DNA from 4 places in the Providencia sp. UF-224 genome. Region 2 is predicted to be linked to each of the others. Evidence: predicted binding sites of a transcription regulator. Region 2 holds the regulator's gene; each other region holds the start of a gene.
The links. The regulator LexA, encoded in region 2, represses DNA repair genes until DNA is damaged. The targets are predictions, from matches to a motif close to TNCTGTATGTACATACAGNA.
Positions count from the first base shown of each region.

Region 1 (2,195 bases), on a different contig from region 2:
TGTTAGTTCGTTGGGCTACGATTATGGCCGTGATGAAAAGATTGGTTTTCTTGGTAATAAAAATAAAGATCTTAAAGGAATGGGGGATTTAGATGGTTCCCTGCTAGTCGGTGCTGATCTTTATTACACGCTAAACAGCTATGAATTCTACATTATGGGTGATATTGCAACAAAAGATAGGCGTTATGGTGGGCGCCATATAGGCCGTACTGCTACTGTAGAATTAGGTGTCAATACAAACTATGAAATTAATAACTCATGGGAAATGGAATATAACTTAGCAACAGTATGGGGAAATAAAGCGTACAATCAAGCCTACTTTGGTGTCTCAAAACAACAAGCTAGCAAATCTAAATTTGCAGAATACGATGCTGGAAGTGGATTTAAAGATGTACATGGCTCAGCCACATTAAATTATAATATGGATGAAAGCTTCACCTTATATTCAGGCATTGCTGCGTATTATTTAATTGGTGATGCAGGTAAGAGTACATTAACTGAGCAAAAATTAGGTTTGATTGGGTTCACTGGTTTTCGCTACGCATTTTAAGTATGATAAAATAAAGGAATGTTTAGATTACCTTTAACATTCCTTTAGTTAAAATTGTTATTCAGCTGTATTTTCTTCGGGGATCCACCCATCATCCAGCCAAATTTCTTCTAATATTTCTTCGATGCGTACCTTATCTTCTGACATTTTAGTTCCAGAAATATTGACACGCTGCTGCGAACTAAAACCGACGCGAGTTACCATGTCAGGGTACTGATTCTGCAGTTTGCGTAAAATCTCAGATTCAAGGGCGAGTAAAACGTTTGTGCTTGGTTTTTGTAGTGCGTTTTTATCAAATAAAACTTCAATCCGTAACATAATAGCCTCGACTAAAGACTGTATTAATATACAGTATTTTTAGATGTATAAGGAGAAAAAGTCAATAAGATTATAAAATATTTTTCAAATTAGATGAGTTAAATGACAATGAATTTCGGAAGGAAAATAATAAACAATTAAAACAAATAGTTAAAAATAACTAAAAATAAGGTTGTTGAGGATAAATTGATTGTCAGCATTAAAAAAATACGTATTCTAAAAGTGTATTGTGTCCCCGTAATGATGAGTATAGGAATAAATGTTACATTCAATCAGATTATCTAGCAATGATATAAACGAGAAAGAGGCTGTTAATCAGTTATACGATAAATCCTTTCCACTTTATGAGCAAAGAAGCTACCAAGGTCGAGAGTCAATTTTAGGGCTTAATGATTATCATCTTTATTACTTTACAGATAATAGTGAATTTGTGGGTTTTATAGGCTGCTGGAAAATTAAAGATTATTTCTATATTGAACACCTCGCTATTTCAGACTTGCTAAGAGGGCAAGGCTATGGGCAGAAAGTACTAAAACAGTTTTGCCTCGATGTTGGGCAAGTCATTCTTGAAATTGACCCTGTTATTGATGAAGTTAGTAGGAAGCGTCTTTCGTTTTACCAGCACTGTGGCTTTCAACAAAATGAATATGCACATGCGCACCCAAGCTATTACCCTGAAAATAAGCCTCATGAGCTAGAAGTATTAAGCTATCCACAAGCTATAGATAAAGAAACTTATCAACATTTTAACCAGATGCTACAAACAGTTGTGATGGAAAAAACGTTATTGTAAATCTGTTGATAAGACAGTTTTAGCTTGGGACGTAGCAATAGATAAGTTCTGGGTCGTTATCATCCAAGTTTTCAATACTGCCACTCGGAATAAAGCCAGCTTTCATGAAAAGCTGTTGGGTGGCTGTATTTGATTGATTTGTTGAGGTGAAAACTTTTGTTGTTGGACTTCTTTTGATCAATTGTTTTATTAATAGTAATCCTAAACCCTGTCGGCGATATAGGTCATTAACCATCAATAGTTCAATAAACCCGTGTGCAAAAAATTGCGGAGTTATGACACCGTACGCGAATATTTCTTCTTTTTCTTCCAACACGAAGCAATGGCCCTGTTTGACCCAATCTCTGATTTCGTTTAATCGAATATCTGTCGCTACGGTGTCTATCTTGTAGACAGTGTTTATGTCATTTATGGTTGCTAAACGAAAATTCATCTAATTCCCTCATCAATTTATTGTAGTTATGCAGTATAGAGCAAAATTATTTTATTTATCAATACTATCGGGAAATCAGTAAAACATGCTATCGCGCTTTT
Region 1 is NZ_JBSICC010000001.1:299,013-301,207, reverse strand. It holds gene AC4IFO_RS01570 (MipA/OmpV family protein) at 1-550, shown strand, start outside; gene AC4IFO_RS01565 (DinI-like family protein) at 608-868, opposite strand; gene AC4IFO_RS01560 (GNAT family N-acetyltransferase) at 1,128-1,661, shown strand; gene AC4IFO_RS01555 (GNAT family N-acetyltransferase) at 1,681-2,094, opposite strand.
Region 1: AC4IFO_RS01565 (DinI-like family protein) is a predicted target of LexA. The motif match lies at 885-904, and genes of this name have one in related genera.

Region 2 (2,195 bases):
CCCCTGAAAGCCAATGCGCTTTCAATATCAAAAATATGATAAACTTATGAGCAGTAAATTTTTGCGTTTTTCGAAGCTGGGGTCAGTAAAATGAAAAAAATGAGTGAAGAGAAAATACTTGTGATGGCAGAGCGCATTTGCCAATCAAGAGGCGTTAGATTGACTCCACAAAGAGAAACTGTGTTACGCCTTATCGCGCAACAACATGGCGCAATCAGTGCTTATGATTTATTAGACTTGCTACGCGAAGTTGAACCGCAAGCAAAGCCCCCAACCGTTTACCGCGGGTTAGAGTTTTTAATGGAACAAGGCTTTATTCATAAAATAGAGTCAACCAACAGCTACGTCGTTTGCCATCACTTTGATAATCCCAGCCATATTTCAGTGATGTTGATTTGCGATAATTGCGGGAGCGTAACTGAAAGTGATTGTGCGACAATAGAAGCAGCTATCATTAGTTTGGCAGAAACCAACCAATTCCGTTTACGCCATACTGTGGTTGAGAACCATGGTCTATGTAAAAACTGTGATGAAATTGATAGCTGCCAAGATCACGCGCATTGTGGCCATGACCATGAACACCCTGTCATTACCAAGAGAAAGTAATAAATGAGGTTGTAGAATCCATGATGTTACTTATATAAGAAAAGAATACGAAAAGTAATATAAAGAAAGGATATAAAAGAAAGGAAGTAAAGCAGGCAGATCTCTATACATCAATTTGAAATCTGCCAGCAATCATGGAAAAATCAAACAAGCAGCACACCGCTACCTACCTGATAATCTAAGAATCAATACCAATCGCTATTACGGATCACGCCAACAGCCAAGCCTTCAATAGTGAAGCTTTGTTCACGTAAATCGACAATAATCGGAGCAAACTCTGGATTTTCGGCGATTAATTCGACACGGTTACCTTGCTGTTTAAAACGTTTAACTGTAACTTCATCATCAATACGCGCCACAATAACTTGGCCATTATGTGCATTTTGTGTTTTATGTACTGCTAATAAATCACCATCCATAATACCGATATCTTTCATCGACATACCATTCACACGTAAGAGAAAATCTGCGTGAGGTTTGAAGAGTTCTGGATCAACTTGGTAGTGACTTTCAATATGTTCTTGTGCTAATAAAGGTTCGCCAGCGGCAACACGCCCAATCAAAGGTAGCCCTTGATCATCAGGTTCTTCTTCAAGAAGTAGGCGGATACCCCGTGATGCCCCAGAAACAATTTCAATTACACCCTTGCGTGCCAAGGCTTTTAAATGTTCTTCTGCCGCATTAGGCGAACGAAAACCAAGGCTTGCTGCTATTTCAGCACGTGTAGGAGGCATACCTGTTTGCGAAATGTGGTCACGCACCAGATCGTAAACCTGCTGTTGTCGAGCCGTCAGTGCTTTCATCCCGTTCCCCTGTTTGTTTATACAGTCAGACTGTGAGTATATACAGGTAAATGAAGATTTGAAACAGTTAAATCACTGAATTTAGTATTTGTTATCGATTTACTTTCTTTTCCCAAATTTCAATGGCTTTTCGTCGCTACCCCGCAAAATAACGTTGCCATAATACCAATGCCCAAATAAACAGTGCTAAGCCAATACTGACAAACACAGCGGCAGAGCCAATATCTTTAGCGCGCCCTGAAAGTTCATGATATTCACTACCAATACGGTCAACAACGGCTTCTATTGCACTATTGAGTAGCTCTACGATAGCCACCAGCACGACGGAGCTTATTAACAATATTCTATCCACATAGCTGATATCTAAGCAAAAGGCGATAATAATCGCAATCACCGCAGCCACAGATTCCTGACGAAATGCCGCTTCATTTACCCACGCTGCTTTTAGCCCTTTAAGGGAGTATCCCGCTGCTTTAATCACACGGGTAAAGCCCTTAGTTTGACTTGCCATATTTATTCCTTAAAAAATACAAACAATAATCGATTTTTACGGTCAAAGTGAATTGTCAGTAACAGATCTGCCAGTGGATTTCTGGTATGATTGCCCGGCATTGTTAACAAGAGGCTATAATCATTTATGTCACTATGGCGTAAAATATATTACAACACGTTGAATTTACCACTTAAATTATTGGTAAAAAGTAAACTAATTCCATCGGACCCAATTACAGAATTGCAGCTTGATACTAACAGGCCAACGCTGTATGTATTGCCTTATCATTCTAA
Region 2 is NZ_JBSICC010000019.1:27,912-30,106, reverse strand. It holds gene zur (zinc uptake transcriptional repressor Zur) at 91-606, shown strand; gene lexA (transcriptional repressor LexA) at 792-1,409, opposite strand; gene AC4IFO_RS16350 (diacylglycerol kinase) at 1,546-1,920, opposite strand; gene plsB (glycerol-3-phosphate 1-O-acyltransferase PlsB) at 2,047-2,195, shown strand, end outside.

Region 3 (2,195 bases), on a different contig from region 2:
TTTAGGAATAAACGATAGGATTAATTGTGGTACAGTCAAGTCAGAAACTTTACCAATATAATTAGTTTCAATAGCACTCAGGCGAGCGGTTTCTGATTGCCCTTGTACTAATCCTTCAGCCGTTAAACCAAACAGGTTAGCAATTAAAATACCGACTAAGGCTGCAATTGCTGTTGTTAACAGTAGAGTTCCAATCGTTAAGAAACTGATTTTTCCCAGTGAAGACGCTTTATGCAATCTTGCAACCGCACTCAAAATAGACGCGAACACTAATGGCATAATGACCATTTGTAATAGCTGCACATAACCATTACCAACAATATTAAACCAAAGAATGGAGTCTTTTACCGTTTGGTGACCGCTACCGTAAACGAGGTGTAACACAACACCATAAGCAACACCAAAGACTAGACCGACTAACACTTTTTTAGACAGACTCCAGCCTTTCGCTCCCAGTTTTGCTAACAGTATCAGCAGTGCTACAAAACCGAGCACATTAATAATTAGAGGAATATTCATTCCGAACTCCAAATCGTTTTTTTATAAGGTATGTGACTAGCCCTTTAATCCTTAATGGTTATAAGGATTTCGTTGCTTCTAACAACTGGTTATATGTTATCAATAGAGAAAACACATTTCTTATACTAAATAGTAATAAGATAGTATTAATCATGCTTACATTATATTACAAAACTGAGAATTATGTAGGAAAGTGTATATCTAGCTGATTTTTAATATATTCTATTACACTTGCAACTTGATGATAAAAGTCAAATTGATACCCTGCTGGTAAAAAACAGGCACAAACTGTCAAAACAACTGCAATAAAACGTTCGCCCCGTTTACTGTTTTTCCCCCGAATAATGGGAAAACAGAAACGTTGAGGTAGTGGCCATAAAAAAGGTACGCCTGAAGGCGTTAGCATATCCGCGACTAAATGGCTCAAATAGCCCAATAAGAAAGCTTGAATAAGGTCATTGGGAATTGGCCATTGTGCTGGGATCCATTGATAACATGACAGCATGAGTAGCAACCATGCCAGTAAACTGTGGGTAAAACCGCGGTGACCGCAGAGTTTAGAGATAGGTAGCGAAAAAATACGCAGTAGTCGACCTGGTAGGGAAGAAGGGTGGTCAATATCGGGTAATAATGCACCTAATAACGCGCCGGGAACCAAGTGCAACCAATCACCTTGAGCTAGCTCAGGGGTGACTTGGAGTTTATGGGCCATTATCAAAGAGGCGACGGAAAAAAGCAGATGCCCTTCAGCGGTCATGGTGGATAAAATACCATCTGTTTATCTATACAGTTGATTGGCAGTATAAAGTGTTTAAAAAGAATATGATAGAGGGGTAAAGGTAAAAAAACTCTTATTTATTAGCAAATAAGGAAAGGATTTTATATTTTTTAAGCAATTCCCCTACCTAAGTCAGATAGGGGTGAATACAGATTACACAATTCACTATAACTAGCGTAAATGTTTAGCTTCTAATTCATTTAAAGAATTTAATTTAATATCCGCTAAACCAAAGCGTGGGTCATTAAAATGCTTACTATCTGGCACGACAATGGATCGCATTCTCGCAGCTTTTGCTGAAATCATGCCATTAAACGAATCTTCTAAAGATGCGCAGTGGATAGGTTTGGTGGATAGTGCAGAAGCAGCTTTAAGATAAACTTCAGGGTGTGGCTTACTCAATGGTAAATCAGCGGCTGAAATGACAGCAGAGAAATAATCGCGAATATCCAGTAAATTTAATACTTTTTCAAGCATATACAGTGGAGATGCAGACGCTAACGCGATTTTTAAATCCATCGAGCGACAAAGTTCCATCGCATGTTGAACTCCTGGCAAAATAGGACGTGTTTCTTCAACTAAGCCAACAACACGGTCAATGATCCGCTGTTTGGCTTCTTGTTGACTGCATCCATGCCAAGGTGAAGCTTGGTACCAAAGCTCAACAACATGGTCAATACGTAAACCCAATGTATCAGGTAGAGTGTTGGCAATCGCAAGGTCAACGCCTAACTGTGAAAAAACTTCAAGCTCAGCTTGCTCCCAAAAAGGTTCCGAGTCGATCAATAAACCATCCATATCAAAAATAACGGATTGGATGGGAAGATTATGGTACATGTCAAAACTCCATTCATGTAAACCCTATTGCCAATGAGCTTTACCCTTGTGGCAGTAGGAA
Region 3 is NZ_JBSICC010000024.1:57,895-60,089, forward strand. It holds gene AC4IFO_RS18090 (L-cystine transporter) at 1-519, opposite strand, end outside; gene AC4IFO_RS18095 (metal-dependent hydrolase) at 701-1,276, opposite strand; gene hxpB (hexitol phosphatase HxpB) at 1,469-2,134, opposite strand.
Region 3: AC4IFO_RS18095 (metal-dependent hydrolase) is a predicted target of LexA. The motif match lies at 1,292-1,311, and genes of this name have one in related genera.

Region 4 (2,195 bases), on a different contig from region 2:
AATAACGACGCAGAGTTTGCTTCCATTGTTTCCAATATGGCATCAGACCCTAAATCCTATCGGATAACACAAGAGCAAGCTTTTCGTTTACTCTGTTTAAATCATACCCTGCTAAGCTATATTTCAGCCCTTGGTGCTCACCGCGAACAGATGCAAAATGAAGAAAATTTAGCCTTATTAAATGATGCAATTTGTTATGTCGAATCTTCCCTGCAAATTACTACGCTAGACCCGCATATCGTTGATAAAAAATCAGAAAAATTACGTAATAGCCTCTTACACCGTATTGATAATATTTCAGCAAGCGATGATGAAAAAACATTATTAATCATGGAACAAACAAAACTATTGCTTGAGCTGATCCCAGAAATCAAACAAATGATTCGACAAATCAGTTCATCATAAAATATACCGATGAGCGGGTATTAGAATATAAAACAAGCTTTTAATACCCGCTTAACTTTCCGTTCTATACAATGCAATGTATTGAATATCTTAGCGAATAACCTTTCTTACTGTGATATCAAACCACGGTTAATTCGAAGCTGTTATACCAAGCAATCAACTCTTGTTTAATTATTTTCGGTAATACTGCGCTATGACAGCCTTCAATCGCAGCAGCTAAACCAATCAGTAACTTAATACTTGGCTTATGCCGCCCGTGTTGTTTTAACTTCATAAAACAGGCTTTGGCTCCCACCATGCGTAGATCATCCGCATGCAGAATCCCAATCTTCCCTAACGCCCTTTCAACAGACATATTCATATTTGGTAAGTCTTTAATTCTACGTGTAATAACCTGCTTTTGTTGCAATTCCTCAACGGCAGAGTGGTAGGCAATCTCAATAAACTGAAAAAGTGCTTTTTCGTCACACCACATTTGTTCTGAAAGTTGGTAATAACGCATTTCCAATGGGATACCTTTTTTCGTGTAAACCAGTCTATCAAGCCCCGATGCCTCAAAATGACTTCTTGCCAACAAGCAACCTCTTAAATAAAAGTGGCCATCAAGCAACAAACCTACAATCACGTCATCCACTAATAAGCAATACCCGCCAAAATGGTTTTTGCGTTTAAGCTGACCGAGACGGCCTAATAAACGGGACAAATAAAAAATTTTTTCTTCCGATAGTAGCATTTACCTTAACTCCTTTTTGGGTTTGGTTAATTTTCATCCTTGAGAGAATTAATTTTATTATTTCTTTCATTACAACCAATTACGCATAGCCAATTCTGAGAGTTTCCATAAAAAATGCCAAGAAGAATGCATAGAAAAACACCAAAGTTGCGAAGCGCTTTGAAAAAATAGGCTTGATATTGGATGGATATACAGTTACTGTATGTTCATACAGCATTGTAACGAGGTGAATTATGAGCATCTATTCTTGGAATGACACAACAAAACATTCTCTTAATAATTACGCACAATCTTTCCAAACCACTGAACAGGCCAATAGCCTGGTACAGCAAGGTATGGTGAGTGAACTTGTCTACGATGAAAAGCACCCAATTCTGGACTTCATCTTGTTACCTATGCTCCGCCAATTTGGTATTCAATCGCGTTGGTTATTATGGCTAAGCCCAAACAAAAAACTCAGTAAACACTGGTTAGAACAAGCGGGTATTCCTACGCACAAAGTCATGCAAGTAAGCCATATGGAACCCATTACAACCATTGATGCCATGGAAAAAGCATTAAAAAGTGGTAATTACAGCGTGGTTTTAGGGTGGCTACCAGAATTAAATGAACAAGATTTTGTTCGTTTACAAGATGCCGCACAAGAAGGCCATTCTATTGGTTTTATAATGCGCCCACAAAAAGCCTATAATATGGTGAGTATGCAATCTGGACAGCTAAACAACTTAAAAATTCATTCAAATCATTATCACTAGCCAAGATTAAGAATTTTCTTACTAAATTTAACCTTTAGAAATATTTATTCCTAAAGTGAAATGAAAAGCATTGAAGATCAATCAGATAGATAAAAAACAATCATAATTAGAAATATACATATCTCTCTGATTTATACACTAAAAAAATACTTTTTTTAACGTTTATTGCTCACTCTACTTGTATCTTTTTAAGTTCGTTGTAGACTTTAGCTTGTTAAGCTTATGGCATTATTTTTTACTTTTATAATTTTTTTGTAGATAATGTCTGCGAAACCTAGCAAGTAAATTGAACCAATGGCAAA
Region 4 is NZ_JBSICC010000020.1:20,217-22,411, forward strand. It holds gene yccS (YccS family putative transporter) at 1-405, shown strand, start outside; gene AC4IFO_RS16715 (TfoX/Sxy family DNA transformation protein) at 524-1,138, opposite strand; gene sulA (SOS-induced cell division inhibitor SulA) at 1,372-1,893, shown strand.
Region 4: sulA (SOS-induced cell division inhibitor SulA) is a predicted target of LexA. The motif match lies at 1,335-1,354, and genes of this name have one in related genera.